Regions from separate parts of the Paraburkholderia unamae genome, predicted to be linked through region 1. Evidence: riboswitches for the same ligand, from Rfam matches in the RefSeq annotation. Region 1 holds a riboswitch; the other holds the start of a gene.
What was found. A riboswitch is a leader RNA that binds a small molecule or an ion and turns the genes downstream of it on or off. The one in region 1 is predicted to bind cobalamin.

Region 2: linked by a shared signal. The riboswitch ahead of C7402_RS29690 (porin) and the one ahead of cobW (cobalamin biosynthesis protein CobW) in region 1 are both predicted to bind cobalamin.

The regions. Positions count from the first base shown of each region.
Region 1 is NZ_QEOB01000005.1:116,866-122,061, reverse strand. Features, by position in the region: gene cobN (cobaltochelatase subunit CobN) at 1-2,095, opposite strand, end outside; gene cobW (cobalamin biosynthesis protein CobW) at 2,122-3,213, opposite strand; cobalamin riboswitch at 3,434-3,702, opposite strand; gene C7402_RS12235 (cobalamin biosynthesis protein) at 3,836-4,291, shown strand; gene cobO (cob(I)yrinic acid a,c-diamide adenosyltransferase) at 4,340-4,942, shown strand; gene C7402_RS12225 (cobyrinic acid a,c-diamide synthase CobB) at 4,947-5,196, shown strand, end outside.
Region 2 is NZ_QEOB01000016.1:32,800-37,995, forward strand. Features, by position in the region: gene C7402_RS29675 (transporter substrate-binding domain-containing protein) at 1-127, opposite strand, end outside; gene C7402_RS29680 (acid phosphatase) at 482-2,443, shown strand; gene C7402_RS29685 (hypothetical protein) at 2,480-2,791, opposite strand; gene C7402_RS29690 (porin) at 2,853-3,956, opposite strand; adenosylcobalamin (AdoCbl) riboswitch at 4,208-4,300, opposite strand; cobalamin riboswitch at 4,446-4,627, shown strand; gene C7402_RS29695 (TonB-dependent receptor domain-containing protein) at 4,735-5,196, shown strand, end outside.

The DNA of each region.
Region 1 (5,196 bases):
TATGCAGCCCGTCGCGGATCTGCGCTTCCTTCAATTCGCACAGGTAGGCGTCGGCGCGCGTGAGCAGTTCGTCCTCGCCCGCCTGATCCTGTGGCGCGGCGATGCTCAGTTCCTCGTGCAAGCGATGCTCGACGATGGTCGCGAGGATGGTCTTGCGCAGCAGCTTCGAGCGGCGCGGGTCCACCATCAATGCTTCGTAATACTCATCGACTTGCCGCTCCAGGTCTTGCAGCGGGCCGTAATTCTCGGCGCGCGTGAGCGGCGGCATCAGGTGATCGACGATCACGGCCTGGGCGCGGCGCTTGGCCTGGCTGCCCTCGCCGGGATCGTTGACGATGAACGGATACAGGTGCGGCAACGGCCCGAGCGCCATGTCGGGCCAGCAGGTGTCGGCGAGCGCCACGCTCTTGCCAGGCAGCCATTCCAGATTGCCGTGCTTGCCCACGTGCGCGATGGCGTCGATGCCGAACGTCTCGCGCAGCCAGAAGTAAAACGCGAGGTACGCGTGCGGCGGCACCAGTTCGGCGTCGTGATAGTTCGCGTAGGTGTCGTCGCCGCGCGAGCGCGAAGGCTGGATGCCGACGAACACCTGGCCGCAACGCCAGCCCGCGATCATGAAGCGTCCGCGCCGCACAGTGGGGTCGTCTTCCGGAGCACCCCAGCGCGCGATCAGCGCGTTTTGCGCCTGCGCCGGGAGTTGCGAGAAGCGCGCGCGGTAGTCGTCGAGAGAAAGGCTCTGCCACGCGGGACGCAGCGCGCGCGTGTCGGGATCGTTCGTCACGCCCTGCGTGAGCATGCGCATGAGCGCGTCGCTGTCTTCGGGCACGTCGCTCACGCGATAGCCTTCGTCGCGCAGCATGCGCAAGATGCCGACCACCGAAGCCGGCGTGTCGAGCCCCACGCCATTGCCGATGCGCCCTTCGCTCATCGGATAGTTCGCGAGCACGAGCGCGAGCTTCTTCTCTTCGTTCGGCAGGCCGCGCAAGCGGCACCAGCGGCGCGCGAGTTCGGCAACGAACGCCACGCGCTCGACATCGGGCTGATAGCGCACGACGTCGACCTGCGTGTGCTTGCAGTGATACGCGAGCCCCTTGAAGCTGATCGCGCGCGTGATCACGCGGCCGTCCACCTCGGGCAGCGCGATATGCATGGCGATGTCGCGCGAATTCAGCCCGTGATTGTCGTTCACCCAGTCTTCGCGATTGCCGCCGCTCAGGATCACCTGGAGCACGGGCGCGTCGCCCGCGAGCGCGAGCGGCTCGGGGTCGTCCAGCGACGAAGCGGCAAACGCCGTGGTGTTGAGCACGAGCGCAACGTCGTGCTCGGCCGCGAGTTGATCGAGCACGTCGCGGCTCAAGGCGTCCTTGAGCGAGGTGATCGCAAGCGGCAGCGGGTTCATGCCGCGCGCGAGCAGCGCGTCGATGAGCGCGTCGAACGCGGCCGTGTTCGCGGCCTGCAAATGCGCCTTGTAAAACAGCAGCGCGACCACGGGCGCGCCGGGTTGCCAGCGCGCGCGCCATTCGTCGATGGTCGCGACGTCGCGCTGCGGGCAGTAGAGCGCGGCGGCCGGCAGCACGACAGGCGGCGCGGGCTCGCTGCCCCACCCGAACGTGCGCCACGCGAGCGCGCGCAAAAACGATTCGGCGTTCGCCGCGCCGCCTTCGCGCAGGTAGCGCCACAACAGACGGCAAAACTCCGGCTCTGCACGGCTCTTGGCGATGAGGTTGGGATCTTCCTGCAAGTCGCCGGAAAACATGGCGAGCAGTTGCCCACGACGCTGCGCAAGCGACACCACCTGCTCGATGCCATAAGGCCAGTAGGTCTCGCCGCCCAGATGATCGACCACCACCACGCGCGCGTGCTGCAACACGTCGTCGACGTAGAAGTCCACCGACGCGGGCTGGCGCAGATACGTGACGTTCGCGAGCCGCACGCTCGGGAAGCCTTCGGGCAGGCGCGGCACGACGCTCGCGAGCAAGGCGAGCGTCGTGTCCGCCGAACTCAGCACGACGATCTCGGCGGGCTGCTGGTCGATGCGGATAACGCCCTGGGTGTCGTCGACGAAACCACCCGGCGTGGTGCGCAGCAGATGCATGTTGCGGCCTTGTCTTGCTCAGCGTTTCACTTCGCGCCGGCGGTCTGCACGCTCGCCAATGCCGCGTCGAATGCGGCTTGCAGCGCCACGCCGTCGAGGTCTTCGCCAATCAGCACGAAGCGGCTCGCGAGCGGCTGCGCTGCGCTTTCCTGCGCGTTCCAGCGGCGATCGAAATAGCTGTCGAAACGGCGGCCCACGCCTTGAATCACGAGACGCATCGGCGCGCCCGGCAACGCCGCGAAACCCTTCACGCGATAGATCGTGTGCGCGTCGACGAGTTGTTGCAGCGCCTCGATCACGGTCTCGCGCGAAAGCGCCGCGCCCGACACCACCACCGAATCGAACTCGTCATGGTGATGATCGGGATCGTCGGCGGAACCGTGATGGTCGTGGCGCAGATGAATGCTCTCCTCCGAAGCCGCTTCGAGCCCGAGCAGCGTATGCAGGTCGAGCTTGCCGTGCTGCGCGCGCACGATCTTCACCTGCTGCGGCAGTTCTTCGCGCAGCTCTGCGATGAGCGCGTCCTGGCCCGCTTCGTCCAGCAGGTCGGTCTTGTTGAGGATGACGAGATCGGCGGCCGAAAGCTGGTCTTCGAACAGCTCGTGCAGCGGCGACTCATGATCGAGATTCGGATCGGCGCGGCGTTGCGCGTCCACGGCCTGCGGGTTTTCGGCGAACTGGCCGCTCGCGGCGGCGGGGCCGTCCACCACGGTCACGACCGCATCGACGGTGAACGCGTTGCGGATCGACGGCCAGTTGAACGCCTGCACGAGCGGCTTGGGCAGCGCGAGACCCGAGGTTTCGATCAGCACGTGATCGATCTCGCCGCGGCGCTCGAGCAGTTTTTCCATCACCGGGAAGAACTCTTCCTGCACGGTGCAGCACAGGCAACCGTTCGCGAGTTCGTAGAGCTGGCCTTCCGTTTCGTTGCCGTTCTCGTCGCAGCCAATGCCGCAGCCGCGCAGGATCTCGCCGTCGATACCGAGTTCGCCGAATTCGTTGACGATGACCGCGACGCGCAGGCCGCCCGCGTGCTGGAGAATGTGGCGCAGCAGCGTGGTTTTGCCGCTGCCGAGAAAGCCCGTCACGATCGTGACCGGAATCTTGCGCATTTGCATGAGGTGCTCCTTTTGGCGCCATGCCGGGTGATGGGCGCGGTGCGTCGCGCTGGCCGTTCGTGCGGGTGTCGTGCGCGCGAGCACACGCGTGCGTTGCTGCGCCCTGACGCAAAGTAGCGCAACGATTCAACCTGCCGGGGACGAACGACCAGAGACGCGCCACGGGCCACGCCCGGCTGACGCATGAAAATCACGGACCCGGCACCGCATCCCCGCACCGCGAATCCCACGTATCTGGCCGGTATCCGGACTGACGAAACGCCGCTTCGCCTTCCCGCGCGGGCGGCCTTGCGGCCGGCTCGCACAGTGGCGTGGACTGCTTGAAGCATGGAAGCGGCTTGCAGCGTTCGTGCGAACGCCGCGCTCGTTGTACCGTTGCGGGTGCAGTTCAGGTTGGCCATGCCCCAGGCGGGATGGCTCCCTGATTCCCGTTTAACTGCGCACGCAGAATGAATCGCGCGCGCGAGCACCAGAGTGCGTGCGAGTGTAGGCGTGGCTTGCTTGCGCGTCAAGGAAGGCGTGGGAAGCCGCAAAGGCGTGTGCTATCGTAGCGCGCATCCGGCCAACGCCGGGCCACGATGGTTTTACCTCTCCGGTCACGCCCAGGATCGACGCGCCCGCCGTGAATCTTGCCCACATTCGCCCTTCATTCGAGACCGCGCAAAGCGCGCCGCCGCTCGTGCTGGGCATCGGCTGCAAGCGCGGCGTGACGCTCGCGCAAGTTGAAGCGGCCGTGTGCGCCGCACTCGGCGCGTGGCCGCTCGAACGCGTAACGGCCGTGGCCACGCTCGACGCGAAGGCCGACGAACCCGCGTTGCGCGCGTTCTGCGCGGCCCATGCGCTGCCGCTGCGCACGAACACGCGCGAGCAGATCGCGGCGACGCCGACGCTTGCGCCACCTTCCGCCGCGGCGCAAGCGCAATTCGGCGTGCAAGGCGTATGCGAACCCTGCGCCCGGCTCGCGGCGAGCGGCGGTCCGCTCGTGCGCGGCAAGCTCGCGCTCGAAGGCGTGACAGTCGCGGTCGCGATTGCGGTCGAGACCACGCGCCCGGCACAAGACACGGCGAAATCGCCCTGAAAATTCAGCCTCAACCTCATCACGAAACCCGATTCCCGACACCCGACGATGAAAACCGATTCCGAATCGCACCAACGCATGACGCAACGCCGCCGCGAGGGCCACGAGAAAAAACAGGCCGCCGCGACGCTCGAAAAAGGCCTGCTGATCGTCAACACCGGCAACGGCAAGGGCAAGAGCACGGCGGCGTTCGGCATGGCCGTGCGCATGCTCGGCCACGGCATGAAGCTCGGCGTGGTGCAGTTCATCAAGGGGGCGCTGCACACGGCCGAGCGCGACTTTCTCGGCAGCGTCGCGCACTGCGATTTCGTGACGATGGGCGATGGCTACACCTGGAACACGCAGAATCGCGACGCCGACATCGCCACCGCGCGCAAGGGCTGGGACGAAGCGAAGCGCATGATCGAGAGCGGCGACTACACGATGGTGATCCTCGACGAACTCAACACGGTGCTCAAATACGAATATCTGCCGCTCGACGAAGTGCTCGGCGTGATCGACTCGCGCGCGCCGCACGTGCATGTGGTCGTCACGGGACGCCATGCGCCCGACGCGCTCATCGAAGCCGCCGACCTCGTCACCGAAATGCGCCTCGTGAAGCACCCGTACCGCGAGCAAGGCGTGAAGGCGCAAAAGGGCGTGGAGTTCTAACGGCATGTGCGCAACGCTTGCCTGCCCCGCGCTTTTCATCAGCGCGCCCGCTTCGGGCCAGGGCAAGACCACGCTCACGGCGGGACTCGCGCGGCTGCACCGGCGCGCGGGGCGGCGCGTGCGCGTGTTCAAGACCGGGCCGGACTTTCTCGACCCGATGATCCTCGCGCGCGCGAGCGGCGCGCCCGTGCTCTCGCTCGACCTCTGGATGGTGGGCGAGCACGCGTGCCGGGCATTGCTCGCGCAGGCCGCGC
Region 2 (5,196 bases), on a different contig from region 1:
GACCGATCTTGAGCACCCCGGCCTGTTTGACGGAATCCAGCAGATCTTCGGCATGCGCGGCGACCGCGGTGAATCCAAGCGCCGATGCGGCAAGCGCGCTGGTAAGCAGGAGCTTCGACAACTTCATTCAACCTCTCCTCTTTATCGGGGTACTGGATCGCGTGACCCTCCCTGTAGCCCGTCGTACGTGCCGCGGGTCCGCGTCGCTAGAGAATACTACGATCGGCAGGGCGATCGTAGTCCGCGAACCTGAGTACTTTCCCGCGCTTGCGGCACACCTGTTCGGACTCCGCATGATTGCGCGCAGCGGCCATGAGGGTGACAAATCCGGCCATCCCGAAGCAAGGCATGCGCAGGCGCAACCACGGCAATTCAGCCGCCGCTTAACCGTAGCGTAATAAATCAGTAATTAGGGAGTAATCAAACGTAATCATAATCCGCCGCCATCGAAATCGATTCACCACGACGACGGAGCCCCAGCATGTCCGCATCACGCCCCCGTATTCCGCTGCCGCTGCGCCTCGCAGTGCTCTCCAGCATTGCCGCGCTGGCCGCCTGCGGAGGCGGCAACGGCGACCCCGCCGCCAGCGCCGCCATTCCGGCGCCGCCCGCCGACCCCGGCTTCGCCGACAATGCGCCGATTCCCGACGTGCCCGCTTTCGTCGATACCATCGCGACCAACCAGCGCGGCGACGCCCGTTACGCCACGCTCGCGACCAACGGCGGCGTGCGCGTGGTGGCGCGCTTTCTCGACCTCTGGCAGCCGCTCACGCTGCTCGTGGACGCCGGCGTGTCCGCGCCCGCGAACGGTGCGTTCCCCGCGGTCGTGCAATCGACGTGGACCGGCGTGCCAACCGACGGCACGCCCAACGGCACGATCCTCAACAGCACGGTGCTCAACGCGAACGTCCAGTACGTTGTGAGCGCAACGACCCAGCGCACCCAGGCGCAAGCCGACGCGGCCTACTACGACGACCGCCGCGGCAAGGGCTACAGCGTGACCGACGGCATGGGCCCGCTCACCGCCGCCTGGCGCGCCGCCGCGCAGCAAACCACGAGCATCACCTCGATTCCCGCGAACGCGACTTCGGTGCTCTACAACGACTCGGGCAACAACATCGGCGTGGGCAGCACGAGCAACGCGACCTTCGGCAAGGTGGTCGACCTGCTCAACACGATGGGCAACAACGCCTCCACCGAGCCCGCCAAGCGCTTCTACAAGTACGCGCGGCCGTTCCGCTGGAGCACGAGCGTCGTGGTCGATCCCACGCTCGTACCGGCCATTAGCACGACGCCTTCGACGGACGGCGGCTTTATCAGCGGCCACGAGGCCGAAGCCATGCGCGACGCGATGACGATGGCGTATCTCGTGCCCGAGCGTTATCAGGAAATGGCGAGCCGCGGTCTCGAACTCGGCGAGAACCGCATTCTCGCGGGCATGCATTCGCCGCTCGACGTGATCGGCGGGCGCATGTTCGCGCTCGCCGCCACCGCCGCGAATCTCTACGACCCCGCGAACGCCACGCTCAAGAGCGCGGCCTACGCGCAGGCGCACAGCGCGCTCATGCAGGCCACCAGCACGGACGCGACGAGCTTCGCGAGCTACGCGCATTCGGGCACGGCGACGACGGACCGCTTTGCCGACTACGCGACCAACAAGTCGGCGTTTGCGCGCCGCATGACCTTCGGCTTCGGCCAGATCGAATCGACCGAAGCGCCGCCCGTGGTGCCCAAGGGCGCGGAAGTGCTGCTCGAAACGCGCTTTCCGTACCTGAGCGCCGACCAGCGCCGCGTCGTGCTCAAGACCACGGAAATCGCCTCGGGCTACCCGGTGATGGACGACGCCGAAGGCTGGGGCCGCCTGAACATGTTCGGCGCCGCCGACGGCTATGGCGCATTCAACGGCAACGTGGCCGTTTCGATGGATGCCTCGCAGGGCGGTTTCAACGCCGCGGACACCTGGCGCAACGACATCGGCGGCTCGGGCAAGCTCACGCTCGCAGGCAGCGGCACGCTCACGCTCGCGGGCAACAACAGCTATACGGGCGGCTCGCAGGTGGGCGGCGGCGTGCTCGCGGCCGCATCGGCCACGGCCTTCGGCAAGGGTGACGTGTACGTGGGCAGCGGCGGCAGCGTGAGCGTGGCGACGAGCGCGCCGTTGACGGTCACGGGCAAATACACGCAGCTCGACAACACGACGCTCGAACTCGACCTCGACGGCAACGGCGGCGGACGCCTGCGCGTGGGCGGCCAGCTCACGGTGGCGGGCGGCACGCTGCACGTGAAGTTCGTGAACGGCTACACGCCGAAGGCCGGCGACACGATCGACGTGATCGACGGCAGCGGCGCGTCGGTGAAGTTCGCAACGGTCACGGTGGACGGCTTCAAGGCGACGCCCGTGTATTCCTCGACCGGCGTTGCCATCAAGCTCTCTGCATCGTAATGCCTTGAGCGACGAGTGACCGGATGGCGCGCCGCCTCAATGCCGCACGGGCGGCGCGCCGAACACCGCGCTCACGATCACCGAGCACAGCACCGCGTCGGCCTCGTTCGCGCGCGCCTCGTTCGTCTCGTAGTCGCGCGAAGCGGGCGGCGTGTCGGCAAGCCGCCCCTGCTCGGCGGCGCTCGCCATCCATGCCTGCGCGATGTCCTGAAGCGCGCGCCAGTCGCTCTCGACGAGCCGCGCCACCACGATGCGCCCCACTTCCTCATACACATCCCAGCAGTCGTCGCTGCCGGCTTCGAGTTCGCCCAGCAGCCGCGTCACGGCTTCGTTGTCCACGGTTCTCATGTCATGCACCCATGCGGTTCGCGCGGCGGACCGGCGCGGCAGGTTGGCTGATCGCGCCGCATCAGAAGTGGTGCCGCACACCGGCCGCCACGAGCAGCTGGTTGCGCCCGCCCGACGCGTCGCAGGTGTTGATCATCGCGAGCGCCCCTGACGACGCGCGCTGATACACCGCCTCGCTATACACGTCGGTGCGCTTCGAAAGCTGATAGACGGCCTGCACCGCGCCTTGATGCCAGTGCGCCGCATTGGCCGAGGAAGCCCCGGTGTACGCGTACATGCCCGCCAGCGAAAGAGCGGGCGTGGCCTGCCACACGGCGTTGACTTCGTAGTTGCTGAACGCGCCGGATGGCAGCGGCCCACCGCCTTCGGCCTCGCTCATGCCCGAGCGGATCGAGCGCGACCACGCCGCGCCCAGCGTGACATCGCCGAGCACATAGCTCATGCCCGCGCCGATCATGTCTTCGCGCTGCACCGCGACTTCGGTCGGCACGAGCCCCGCGCCCGGCAGCACCGACGTGTCGTACGCGCCCAGCGGCGACTCGCCGCGCCCGTCGAGATGCATCCACGCCACACCCGCATTGAACGGCCCGCCGTCGAAATGGGCGCCGAAGCCGTAGGCGCGGTTTTGCGCAAAGCGCCCCGCCGTGTTCGAGAACGCATACATCGCCCCGGCGCTGAAGCCGCCATAGGTTGCGCTCGCAACCTTCACGGCGTTCGAGGCGAGCCACGAGTTGTTGGCGTTGTCGTTGTCGAACGGATGCGCGAAGGTGGTGCCGCCCGTGCCGCCGGTGAGCACGTAGGGCGCGAAATAGTCGTGCATCGTGTCGTACTGGCGGCCGAGCGTGAGCGCGCCGAAGCGCTCCGACGCGAGGCCCACGTAGAACGGGTGGTCGTCGACGGACTCGCCGCTCGTGACCGAGAAGCCGCGTTCGAGGCGAAAGACCGCGGCATTGCCGCCGCCCAGGTCTTCCTTGCCTTGCAGGCCCCAGAAACTGCCGTCGATCAGGCCCGAGCCCGCGCGATATTGCGCGCGGCCGCCCACGTCGCTCACGTAGGCGACGCTCGCGTCGATCTCGCCATACAGCGTCATTTCCTGCGCCGACGCGCCGGTGCTTGCGAATGCCAGTACCGTCCCGCCGAGGACGGTGAAGGGAGTTTTATTCATGGCGGAGTCCGCTCTTTTTCGTTGTGGGGAGGGGTACGGACGAGCGTTGTCAGCCCTCGCTCTGCGCGGCGAGGTGTCTGAAACGTCGTAATCCGGCTCGCTATGACAGGGCGGACCCGCGCCCCGCAGCGTGCGGTTTTTGGCCGCGTGCGGCGCCAGGCGGTCGCGGCCGGGCTGCCCGGTCGCTCGGTGAGATGGGGGTGTGCATGAACGGCTCCTCGGGTTACGCGCCCTGGTTTGCGTCGTGGAAAGAACGTAGCGAGGTCTGACTTCTGGCGCGTTGCCGCGTGCCAGTCACAGTGGCGCGACCGTGCCGGATTCCCACCGGCTTCCCTGCTGCGTTCCGCTCGTGTTGCACTTTCCGCGACCGGGACGAGGCCCGCCGCGCGAAAAGCAATTGAAAGCATAGCGGAAGTCGTGGCGCAGGCCAAACCGGGCATTTTCGCCACACCCCGCGCACGAATGGTTGACGCGCCGAATACGCGGCCATTACCCTTGCGCGCTGATGGTTCCCGGCGACGGGATCAAAAGGGAACGCAGTGTGAGACTGCGGCTGCCCCCGCAACTGTGAACGGCGAGTCCATGCCAGAGCAGGCCACTGGGAAACCGGGAAGGCCGGCAGCGGACGTCGACCCGCAAGCCAGGAGACCTGCCATCAGCCGAGTCCAGCAGCCGCAGCGGGCGGGGTGCCCCAATGCGCAAGCGCCGCCCATCCAGGTGGGCGGTCGCCCGTTGCACGGACAGCCCGTATTCAGGAGCTGTTTCCAGCCACCGCCTCATGAAGTTCCGCCATCTCGTTCTCACGTCCGCCGTGCTGGCCTGCGCATGGCAAGCCGCGCATGCGGCCGGCGCATCGTCCGCGCCAACCCGGCAGCCCGACGACGACGCCACGCTGCCCAACATTCTCGTGACGGGCGACACGCAGCATTTGCCGCAGTCGTTCGACCAGCGTTACGCGAGCACCCAGGTCCTCACGCGCGAAGACCTGGAGCGCGTCTCCCCCATCGACCCGAGCATCGCGCAGGCGCTCACCGCGCTGCCGGGCGTGAGCGTCTCGCAAAGCGGCGGCCCGGGCGCTTACTCGGCCGTGAGCATTCGCGGCTCGTCGGCAAGCCAGGTGGCGGTGTTCATCGACGGCATCCGCGTGGGCTCCTCCACCACGGGCACGGCCGAGTGGGCCGACCTGCCGACCAGCGCGTTCGACCGCGTGGAAGTGATCTCCGGCCCCGCCGCCGCCTCG